DNA from 2 places in the Lacinutrix sp. 5H-3-7-4 genome. Region 1 is predicted to be linked to the other one. Evidence: riboswitches for the same ligand, from Rfam matches in the RefSeq annotation. Region 1 holds a riboswitch; the other holds the start of a gene.
The links. A riboswitch is a leader RNA that binds a small molecule or an ion and turns the genes downstream of it on or off. The one in region 1 is predicted to bind thiamine pyrophosphate.

Region 1 (6,168 bases):
TCTTAAATGATAATATTGCAAACCTTCTTGAAATAACTGGTTTAGTATTTCAATTTCATTTTTTATATCGTTTTCTGGTGCTATTAAGACTATCATTTTGTCAATTAACAATTTATAATTGACAATGAACAATATTTTATAACTTAAGAGTTATTGTTAATTGCACATTGCCAATTGTATTATTTACTAATGATATATTTCTGAGCCTTTTTCTTTAAACTCTTCCGATTTTTCTTCAAAACCTTTTGCTATAACCTCGTTGTTATCTGCTATTTTATTTTCTGCAGCAAAATCACGTACTTCTTGAGAGATTTTCATAGAACAGAATTTTGGTCCGCACATAGAACAGAAGTGTGCAATTTTAGCACCTGCTGCCGGTAAGGTTTCATCGTGATATTCGCGAGCTCGTTCTGGATCCAGACCTAAATTAAATTGGTCTTCCCAACGAAACTCAAATCGTGCCATACTTAATGCATTGTCTCTATGTTGTGATCCTGGATGTCCTTTTGCTAAATCGGCAGCATGTGCTGCTAATTTATAGGTAACTACACCAACGCGAACATCTTCTTTATTAGGCAAACCTAAATGTTCTTTTGGTGTTACGTAACATAACATAGCGCAACCGTACCAACCAATCATGGCTGCTCCAATACCCGATGTAATATGATCGTAACCTGGAGCAATATCTGTTGTTAACGGACCTAAAGTGTAAAAAGGCGCTTCGTCGCAAACTTCAATTTGCTTTTCCATGTTTTCTTTAATCATATGCATTGGTACATGACCTGGACCTTCTATAAAACATTGCACTTCGTGTTTACGTGCAATTTGTGTTAATTCACCCAAGGTTTCTAACTCTGCAAATTGCGCTTCATCATTAGCATCTGCTACCGAACCTGGACGTAAACCATCGCCTAATGAAAAGGCTACATCGTAAGATTTTAAGATTTCGCAAATGTCTTCAAAATGCGTGTATAAAAAACTTTCTTTATGGTGCGCTAAACACCATTTTGCCATAATAGATCCACCACGAGAAACAATTCCGGTTACTCGATTTGCTGTCATGGGCACATAACGTAATAACACACCTGCATGAATGGTAAAATAATCTACACCTTGTTCTGCTTGTTCTATTAGCGTATCACGGAAAATCTCCCAAGTTAAATCTTCGGCAACACCGTTTACTTTTTCTAAAGCCTGATAAATTGGTACTGTTCCAACTGGTACTGGTGAGTTGCGTACAATCCACTCGCGTGTTTCGTGAATGTTTTGTCCTGTAGATAAATCCATGATATTATCTGCTCCCCAACGACAGGCCCAAACTGCTTTTTCTACTTCTTCTTCTATTGACGATGTTGTTGCAGAGTTACCAATATTTGCATTAATTTTAACCAAGAAATTACGCCCTAAAATCATAGGTTCTGCTTCTGGATGATTTATGTTTGATGGTATTACTGCACGACCTCTTGCAACTTCGCTACGTACAAATTCTGGTGTAATTTTAGCTGGAATTGAAGCTCCAAAATGTTCACCTGGATGTTGCTTTCTAATCTCCGTCATTTCATCTATACGTTGATTTTCACGAATGGCGATATATTCCATTTCTGGAGTTATAATGCCTTTTTTAGCATAGTGCAATTGGGTAACGTTTTTTCCTTTTTTTGCACGTTTTGGTTTATGCTTTAAGTTAAATCGCATATGGTCTAAACTTTTATCGTTTAAACGCTCGTTACAATATTTAGAAGTAAAGACGTCTAATTCTTCAACATCACCGCGATCTAAAATCCATTGTTCTCTAATACGTTCAATACCATCATGTACATTAATTTCTTTATTAGGGTCTGTATAAGGTCCTGAAGTATCGTACACCGTAACAGGCTCGTTAGGCGTTTTCTTTTTCGTCATAGAATCGACGGTATCGCTTAAAGCTATTTCACGCATTGCCACTTTAATTTGCGGATGCATTTTACCTTGTACGTAAATCTTTTTAGAATTAGGAAATGGATTTCTGGTAATTTGTCCTTGCTTTGGTGCTGTGTCTTTTTTCTTCATTAGATTTTTGGTTTCCATTTAAAATTAAAATCATCCTCCTTGAGTAGATTTTATAATTAAAATATCATCGTTATTTTGAAGTAATCTTGAAGACCAATCTGCTTTTTTTATTACAGCATTATTTATAGCAATAGCAATACCATTTGTTTCAATTTTTAATTGTTCAACAAATGTTTGTAAGGTTACATTTTCTAAAATGTGGTGGTCTTTTTGGTTTACTTTTATAGCAATCATATTTATAAAATATTATTGTAAACCAGAATGGTAGTATATCGACATATTATCGAACATAACTTTTTCCTACGTTGGTATTAACCAAATCAGGTTCTAAGGATGTTTCTCAAACTAATTTAATAGCTACTCCTAAAGTTTACACCTCAAATATAGAAGATTATTTATTACTTTAAAACGCTTTTTAAGTAATTTTTATGCTCTTTTTTTTTAATTAAGATTTTATATACCATAAAATCAAAACAAAAATATAAAGCAAATAAAAGGGATTAATAATTGTGTGTACAATTACTAATCCCTAGTTTATTTATAATTAAAAATATGTTTTTAAACAGACATAAAATTAATAATTAATTAGCTGTTCAATTTTAGCTTTCACCTTATCTGTTGAAGGAATCATGGTTTGCTCTAAAGTTGAATTTAAAGGTATTGCCGGCATGTTTTCACTACCAATTGTCATTACTGGTGCATCTAAATATTTAAAACATTCTTCCTGAATTTTTCCAGATAATGCTCTGGCAAAACTATTATTTGAAGGTTCCTCAGTAACAACTAAACACTTTCCTGTTTTTTTAACCGATTTCATAATCGTGTCTTCATCTAATGGGAATAACGTACGCAAATCAATGACTTCAATTTGGTCTTGCATGCCTAATTCTTCTGATGCATTCATTGCCCAATGTACGCCCATTCCATAAGTAACAATGGTCAACGTTTCTACATTTTCTTGTTTCCAGATTTCTTGTAAAACCCAAGCTTTTCCAAATGGTAAAACATAATCTTCACTTGGCTCAACAGATGTTGCACCTTGTGTTCCTGGTACTTTAGACCAATACAAACCTTTGTGCTCTAAAATAACTACAGGATTTGGATCGTAATACGCAGCTTTCATCAAACCTTTTAAATCGGCACCATTACTTGGATAGGCAATTTTTATACCTCTAATATTTGTTATTACAGATTCTACTGAAGATGAATGATAAGGTCCACCACTACCATAGGCGCCTATTGGCACACGAAGTATCATGCTAACTGGCCATTTACCGTTAGACAAATAGCAACTTCTACTTACTTCTGTAAATAACTGATTTAATCCTGGCCAAATATAATCGGCAAACTGAACCTCAACAATTGGTTTTAATCCAACTGCGCTCATACCAACAGTTGAGCCTACAATAAAAGCTTCTTGTATTGGTGTATTAAATACGCGGTCGTCTCCAAATTTTTGAGCTAATGTTGCTGCTTCTCTAAAAACTCCACCTAATCTGCCACCAACATCTTGACCGTAAAGCAAGCATTCTTTATGCTTTTTCATTAGTTCTTCTACTGCGAATAAGGCACAATCTACCATTACCACTTTATCTGCACCTTCTGGTGCACGTGTTCCTTGCTCTTCAGTAATTGGTGTTGGTACAAAATCGTTAGTAAATAAATCCTCAGGTTTTGGGTCTTCGGCTTTTAAGGCTTTTTCAAAATCTGATTGTACTTTCGCTTTCGCGGAATTTTCTATCTCTTCAACTTCTTGTTCTGAAAATCCTGCATCTAATAATTGTTGTTTTATTACTGGATATGGATCACGAGAACGCGCCTCGTCTAAATCGTCGCGATACCATTCCATTCTTACACCAGATGTGTGGTGATTTAGTAACGGCACTTTTGCATGTACTAAAAATGGTCTACGTTCTGTACGAATAGTTTCTATTACTTTTTCTAGCGCTTGGTAACTTTCTGTAAAGTTAGCACCATCTATTGAAATGGCTTCTAAGCCTTTAAAACCTTGAGCATATTCAAAAGCATTTTGCGCTCTTGTTTCTGCTGCATTGGCACTAATATCCCAACCGTTATCTTGTACTAAATATAAAATTGGCATTTGCTTTAAAGCTGCCATTTGGAAGGCTTCGGCTATTTCACCTTCGGTAACTGAGGCATCGCCTAAAGAACAAACCGTTATTGGATTTAGAGCGTTCTCGACTGCGCTCGAACTGACAGGATCCGATTCTAAACTATAATCATCCAATCCTTGTAGTTCTTTATACTTCATTCCCATAGCCACACCTGTTGCTGGTATGGTTTGCATACCTGTTGCTGAGGATTGATGTGGTATTTTTGGCTTATCGTCATCTTTTAAACTTGGATGCGAATAGTACGTTCTTCCGCCAGAAAATGGATCGTCTTTTTTTGCTAATAATTGCAACATTAAATCGTAAGGTTCTAAACCAAATGATAATAACATGGCATCATCTCTATAATATGGAAACGCATAATCCTGTGGTAATAACTGCATACCTAAAGCTATTTGGATAGCTTCGTGACCTCTTGATGTAGCGTGTACGTATTTAGAGACTTGCTTAAAATTAGCTTCGTATAATTCTGCCATAGCTTTTGCTGTGCAGAGTTTTGAAAATCCTTTTTTTAGTGTTTCTTTTTTCATATTCATGTCTGCGAAAGCAGGTATCTATTTTGTTATAATCTCAAAATCAATCTTTTTTATTAGTATAAAAGATTTTTTTGTTAGCGTTAGTTTGCGTTAGCGATTGATGTGGCATCCTTTTTTGCCATTAAAAGCAAAAAAGATATAACGGAAAGCGCGACCCTTGTGGTAACGCCCAAAAAATTTTAAGCTAACTGATTTTCTACTTTTAGCATCCAACCAAATTTATCTTCTATTTTACCAGTTTTAATGGCGTTTAAAGTATTGTTAACATCTAAACCTACTGGACTTTCGTTGGATACGTGTATAACCTCATCGCCTACTCCAATGTCTTGAATGTAAGCAATACCAACGGCTGTTCCTGTTCCAAAGGCTTCTTCTAATGTTTTATTTTTTGCCGCTTCTTGAATCTCGTCTATGGTTATTGTACGCTCTGTAACCTGATAACCTTTATCTCTTAAAATATCGATTACACTCATGCGCGTGATACCGTCTAATATAGAACCGTCTCGATTTGGTGTGATGAATTTTCCGTCGATTTTAAAGAAAATATTCATGGTTCCAACTTCTTGAATGTATTTGTGCTCGATAGCATCTAACCACAATACTTGATCGAATCCTTTTGCTTTTGCTAATTCTGTTGGACGAATGGCTGCGGCGTAGTTTCCGGCTGCTTTTGCTTCTCCTGTTCCACCATTTACGGCACGTATATAATGTTTTTCGGCCCACAACCTAATGCGCTTACTAAAAAATGGTCCTGCTGGTGAGGCCATGATTATAAACTTATAATGTGTTGCTGCACGCATACCTATAAAGGCTTCGTCTGCGTACATAAATGGTCTTAAATAAAGTGCGCTACCATCGGTTGGTGGAATCCAGTTACGCTCTAAATCTACTAATTTTGTTAAGCCTTCTACAAACAAATCTGTTGGGAAATGTGGCATTCCCATACGGTCTGCACTGGTATTTAATCGTGCTGCATTTTTATCTGCTCTAAATAACATTGGGTTTCCATCTGCATCTACTGTTGCCTTCATGCCTTCGAAAATGGCTTGACCGTAGTGTAATGCCATGGCTGCTGGATGCGTAGGAATCATTCCCATTGGTTCTATTCTTGGGTTTTCCCAAACACCGTTGTTATAATCACAAATAAACATGTGATCTGTAAAGGTTGTACCTAAAGGAATATTGTTAAAGTCTATGCCTTTAACTTTAGATTCGGTTACTGTTGTTATTGAAATGTTATGTTTCATAATTTTATGCCCACACGAAAGTGGGTATCTCATTAATTAAACTTATTTTTTATTGTGGATTCCGTATCAAATATGGAATGACAATACTATTTATATTAATATACTCTCTCTTTTACTAAGAGATTGCTACGTCGCAGGAATTAAATGTCTCTATTGATATCAAATTGCTCGAAATAATCGGCTACACGTCTTACGAAGCTTCCA
Region 2 (6,168 bases), 420 kb from region 1:
AATATTATTAAAGCAGTAAAAAAAGATGTAAACTTACCATTAATAGTTGGTGGCGGAATAAGAAATAAAAAACAACTTGAAACTGCTTATAATGCAGGAGCAGATGTTGTGGTAATTGGTACTGCTTTTGAAGAAGACGAATCGTTTTTTAATGATTTAAGTAAAAATTTAGTTTAAAAATATAAGTATGAAAATTTCGGTAGAGTTAACTTTAACGCCATTACAAGATGATTTTGAGCCAGTAATAATTAAATTTATAAAAAAACTAAGAGCTTCTAACTTGAAAGTTTTAGAAAACCCTTTAAGTACACAGGTTTATGGTGATTATGATGAAGTGATGAGGTTGTTGACAACAGAAATAAAAGAATCGTTTCAGCTTATAGAAAATGGATTGATTTATATAAAAATTGTAAAATCAGATCGTCACGACTATGAACCAAATTTCTAACTTCTTTTTTGAAACTTACCAAAATAGAGAAACCTATTTAATAATTTTAGAAGCCATAGCTTTTGTTTTTGGTATTGCCAGTGTAGTTTTTGCAAAAAGAGAGAACATTCTTGTTTATCCAACAGGTTTAGTAGCAACAATTATTACAGTTTACATATTTCTACATGATGAATTAATGGGTGATATGATGCTGAATTTCTATTACTCTGTAATGAGCATTTACGGTTGGTGGAATTGGTCCAGGAAAAAAGAAGATAAATACGTTGTTCCAATTTCAAGAACAAATAATAAGGAAAAAGCGATAGGTTTTTTAATGTTTTTAATCACAATGGTAGTTACTTATTTTGTTTATAAAGCTTATGGTACAACAATAGACTCGTCTAATTATATAGATATTTTTACATCTGGAGTGTTTTTTACAGCAATGTGGTTTATGGCAAATAAAAAACTAGAAAACTGGACACTTTGGATTTTTGCCGATTTAATAACAGTCCCATTATATGCTTATAGAGGTTGGGGAATGTTTTCTCTACAGTATTTAATATTTACCATATTAGCAATACAAGGATATTTAACATGGAAAAAAAGCTTGAACAAACAAAAAGTGACTGCTTAAAAATAGCTTTATTTGGTCCAGAATCTACTGGGAAAACCACTTTAGCGAAAGCATTAGCAGCACATTATAAAACCAATTGGGTACCTGAGTTTGCACGTGATTATTTACAAAAAAAATGGAACGAAGAAGCAAAAATATGTGAGTTAGAAGATATTTTACCAATTGGTATTGGGCAAATGGAACTTGAAAATAAATTAACAAAAGAAGCAAATAAACTATTGTTTTGTGACACTAATCTTTTAGAGACTCAAGTCTATTCAGAAGTTTATTACTCAGGAGCTTGCCCAAACGAAATTAAAAAATATGCATTTAAAAACACTTACGATTTATACTTTTTAACGTATATTGATACGCCTTGGGAAGCAGACGATTTGCGAGATAAACCCAATGAAAGAGAAAAAATGTTTGATGCATTTCAAGATGCCTTAGAAAATAATAATATACCATACATTATTTTAAAAGGAACAAAACAAAAGCGTCTTGAAACAGCAATACAATATATAGACCAATTAATTAAAAGTAAGCCGTGAAATTTACTCAACAACAAATAGAGCAAATAGAAAAAAAAGGATTAACTCTAGAGCAAGTTTTTAAACAAATAGATATTTTTAAAACAGGATTGCCTTTCGTTAATTTAGAATCTGCAGCATCACTAGAACATGGTATAAATAAGCTAAGTGAAGCTCAGGAAAACTTTTATTTAAGCTATTATCAAGAAGAGAAAGATAATTTAGAAATTGTAAAATTTGTACCAGCTTCTGGTGCAGCAACACGAATGTTTAAATTTTTATTTGAGTTTTTGTCTAATTACAATAAAAACAAACAAACAATAAACTCTTACATTAATAAAAATAAGGCGACAGAGTTATCTCTTTTTGGTGTAGGTTTAGAAAAATTTCCATTTTATAAATATGTTTTAAATGAAGTCGAAAAATATGTTCCAAAATTTAAATCTCTATCTGTAGACGATAAAGCGCTTGAGTTTATAAAAACAATTTTAAATGAAGATAGATTAAACTTTGGTTTTTCTCCAAAAGGTTTATTACCTTTTCATAAGTATAAAGATCATATTGCTACAGCATTCGAGGAACATTTATTTGAAGCAGCTTTGTATGTTAAATCCAAAGGTGTTGCTAAAATTCATTTTACTATTTCAGAAATATATAAAAATAGATTTGACAAAGAGTTTGCTCGAATTCAAAAAATTGTTGAGCAAAAAACCAATACAAAATTCGAAATTTCATTTTCTTATCAAAAAAGTGCTACAGATACTATAGCGGTAAATTTAGAAAACGAACCATTTGTAGAAAGTGATGGAAGCTTATATTTTAGACCATCTGGTCATGGTGCATTATTATCTAATTTAAACGATTTTGAAGCTGATATTATTTTTATAAAAAATATAGATAATGTAGTCGTGTATAAATATGAAAAAGAAGTTGCCAAGCATAAAAAAATATTGGCAGGTATTTTAATTGAAACTCAAAAACAAGCTTTTAAATATTTAAAAACATTAGAAAAAAACACACTTACAGAAGAAAAACTACTTGAAATAGCTAAGTTTTTAAGAAGTAAAATGAATGTAATTATCTCTTTAGAATTTGAAAAATACTCTCTAAAATATCAAAAAGAATACCTAGTAAATAAATTAAACAGGCCCATTCGTGTTTGTGGTATGGTAAAAAATGAAGGAGAACCTGGTGGCGGACCATTTTGGGTAAAAGACCAAGCAAATAACATATCCTTACAAATTGTAGAATCTGTACAAATAGATAAAAAAAATAAGCACCAAAAAAGCATATTAAAACGCGCAACACACTTTAACCCAGTAGATTTAGTTTGCGGTATAAGAAATTATAAAGGTGAAGCATTCGATTTGTCTCAATTTGTAGATGAAAAAACCGCATTTATAACCATGAAAACAAAAACAGGAAAAGAAATAAAAGCTTTAGAACTTCCTGGCTTGTGGAATGGAAGTATGGCAAATTGGAATACTATTTTTGTGGAAGTACCGTTAGTAACATTTAATCCCGTAAAAACAGTAAACGATTTGCTAAAACCTACACATCAAATTTCATAATGTTTAATGAAGAGTTACTTATAAAAGAGTTTAATTTTAAAGCAATAAGAAGTTCTGGAGCTGGAGGACAGCATGTAAATAAAGTATCAACAAAAGTTGAGTTGTCTTTTGCTATTTTAGAATCTAACGTACTCAATGAAGAGCAAAAACAAAAAATTTTAAAAAAACTCGCAAACCGAATCTCAAAAGATGGTGCTTTTATTTTACAATGCGGAGAAAGTAGAAGTCAATACCGAAACAAAAATATTGCAATTTTTAAAACAATAGAACTACTAAAATCTGCTTTACGTACTAATAAAAAAAGAATATCTACAAAAGTTCCAAAAGCAGTAAAACTAAAAAGATTAAAAAATAAACGCCTAAACTCTAATAAAAAAACAAATAGAAAAAAGCCAGATTTAAATTAAAATAATACTTTTTTAAGAATTATAAACTAATAAAAAAGTAAGTGTAATTTATATTATTTAAAAAAATGTAGATTACCTTTGCAGCGTTCTCAAAAAAGGGGTGCCAATAAACGGCTGAGATCATACCCATTGAACCTAGAACAGGTAATGCTGTTTAGGAAATTTAAACAAAACAACTTTAGCATAAGTGAGAGTTTTTTGTTGTACAATAATTATTAAACAGAATAATTGCCTCTTTTTATTCGTAATTTAAATGAATTTCGAATGAAATCGATATTAAAAAATGCCATTTTAAGTTTAGCAGTCTTGCTAGCAACAACACATTTACTTGCACAAGAGATAAAGCAAGACACAACAAAAGTCGAAGCACTTAGTGAGGTTTTATTATCATCTACTCGGGCAAAAGACAAAACACCATTAGCTTTTACAAATATAAAAAAAGAGGAGTTAGAGTCTTTAAATTTAGGTCAAGATTTACCTATACTTTTAGATCAATTACCATCTGTTGTTACCACAAGTGATGCCGGTGCAGGAGTTGGTTACACTGGTATAAGAGTTCGTGGTAGTGACGCTACAAGAGTAAATGTTACTATTAATGGAATCCCTTATAACGATGCAGAAAGTCAAGGAACGTTTTGGGTAAATATGCCAGATTTTGTGTCGTCTGTAGAAGATATTCAATTACAACGTGGTGTAGGAACATCGGCAAATGGTTCTGGTGCTTTTGGAGCAAGTTTAAATTTAAAAACCTTAAATCCTTCGCAAACAGGATATGCTTCTACAACAAACGCTGTAGGATCTTATGGTACAAGAAAACACAATATAAGCTTTGGGTCTGGTTTAAATAACAACTTTTATGCTGAAGGACGATTGTCTAAAATTAAAAGTGATGGTTATATAGATAGAGCATCATCAGACTTATCTTCTTATTATACCGAAGCTGGATTTTTAAATGAAAACACCTCTATTAAAGCCATTGTTTTTGGTGGAAAAGAAATTACTTACCAGTCATGGTATGGAACTCCTGAGGCTGTAGTAAATAACGACAGAGAAGGTATTCAAGCATTTATAGATAGAAATTTCCCGTCTGATGCAGAAGCAGAAAACCTTTTAAACTCTGGTAGAACTTATAATTTTTATACTTACGACAATCAAGTAGATAATTACGAACAAACACATTACCAATTACATGTTTCTCACCGTTTTAATCAAAATTTTTCGGCTAATCTTTCAGGTAATTTTACAAGAGGAAAAGGCTTTTTTGAGCAATTTAAAGATAATGAAGAGTTAGGTGACTATTTTCCAGAAAATCCTAATGCGGCAGAAGAAGGTGATGTAGTTAGAAGACGTTGGTTAGATAATAAGTTTACTGCAATTGTATATTCTTTAAATTATAAAAAGAACAAACTTAACCTTTATTTAGGTGGTGGTTTTAACTCTTATAATGGAGATCACTTTGGAGAGTTAATTTGGGATTCTTTTGCTACAGAGGTGCCTATTAGAAGTGAATACTATTTTTCAGTTGGTGAAAAACGTGATTTTAGTACTTACATAAAAGGCGAATATGATATTAATAGTAACCTTTTTGCTTTTGTAGATGTGCAGTATAGAAAGGTTAATTATAAGTCTTTTGGTACAAGTTCAGATTTATTAAATATTGATGTTGATAAGGATTACGATTTTTTTAATCCTAAATTGGGTTTAACCTACAAGATTAATAATTTTAATAGTGTTTATGGGTCTTTTGCAGTGGCAAATAGAGAGCCAAATCGTGATGATTTAACTAAAAACCCTATAACACCAAAAGCAGAGCGTTTAAACGATTTTGAGTTTGGTTACAGACTTAAAAAACCTAATTATTATGCTACTGCTAATTTATATTATATGAATTATAAGGATCAATTAGTTTTAACTGGGGATTTAGATGATGTTGGCGATCCAATTAGACAAAATGTTGCAGAAAGTTTTAGAGCAGGAATTGAGTTACAGGCAGGTTATAAGTTTTCTAATAAATTAAGAATTGATGCTAATGCTACTTTTAGTAAAAATGAGATTAAAGAGTTTAATTATGTTGTGTTTGATACACAATATGACCCAAATACTTTCGATACTGTTTCTTATGAGCCTATAGTTACCAATTTAACTAATACAGATATTTCGTTTTCACCCAATGTTATTGCTGGAGGAACTTTAACGTATTCACCTATTAAAAACTTAAATCTTGGTTTTATTTCTAAATATGTTGGTAAACAATTTTTAGATAATACGTCTAGCGACTCTAAGAGTATTGACTCTTACTTTGTTAATAATTTTAACGCTTCGTTTAAATTACAACCAGAATGGATTAAAGAAATTTCATTTAATTTATTAGTAAACAATGTGTTTAATAGCGAGTATGTTTCTAATGGTTATACTTATAGTTATTTTTATAGACCAGAGAATTCTAATGATGATGCTGTGACAGAGAATTTTTACTATCCGCAGGCAAAAAGAAACTTTTTACTTGGGATGACATTAAAGTTTTAATTACAAATCTACTTATATAAAAAAAAGCGGCTCGATGCCGCTTTTTTTTATTGCGAAAAGGATAGTAGTGACATCCTTTTTATGACTTTAG

Region 2: linked by a shared signal. The riboswitch ahead of LACAL_RS06250 (TonB-dependent receptor) and the one ahead of thiS (sulfur carrier protein ThiS) in region 1 are both predicted to bind thiamine pyrophosphate.

The regions. Positions count from the first base shown of each region.
Region 1 is NC_015638.1:1,849,162-1,855,329, reverse strand. It holds gene LACAL_RS08205 (thiamine phosphate synthase) at 1-96, opposite strand, end outside; gene thiC (phosphomethylpyrimidine synthase ThiC) at 187-2,049, opposite strand; gene thiS (sulfur carrier protein ThiS) at 2,080-2,283, opposite strand; TPP riboswitch at 2,330-2,424, opposite strand; gene LACAL_RS08190 (thiamine pyrophosphate-dependent enzyme) at 2,624-4,717, opposite strand; gene LACAL_RS08185 (branched-chain amino acid aminotransferase) at 4,897-5,964, opposite strand; gene LACAL_RS08180 (dihydrolipoamide acetyltransferase family protein) at 6,105-6,168, opposite strand, start outside.
Region 2 is NC_015638.1:1,429,776-1,435,943, forward strand. It holds gene LACAL_RS06220 (geranylgeranylglyceryl/heptaprenylglyceryl phosphate synthase) at 1-177, shown strand, start outside; gene LACAL_RS06225 (thiamine-binding protein) at 188-448, shown strand; gene pnuC (nicotinamide riboside transporter PnuC) at 432-1,064, shown strand; gene LACAL_RS06235 (AAA family ATPase) at 1,025-1,594, shown strand; gene LACAL_RS06240 (DUF4301 family protein) at 1,591-3,144, shown strand; gene arfB (alternative ribosome rescue aminoacyl-tRNA hydrolase ArfB) at 3,144-3,551, shown strand; TPP riboswitch at 3,638-3,729, shown strand; gene LACAL_RS06250 (TonB-dependent receptor) at 3,816-6,077, shown strand.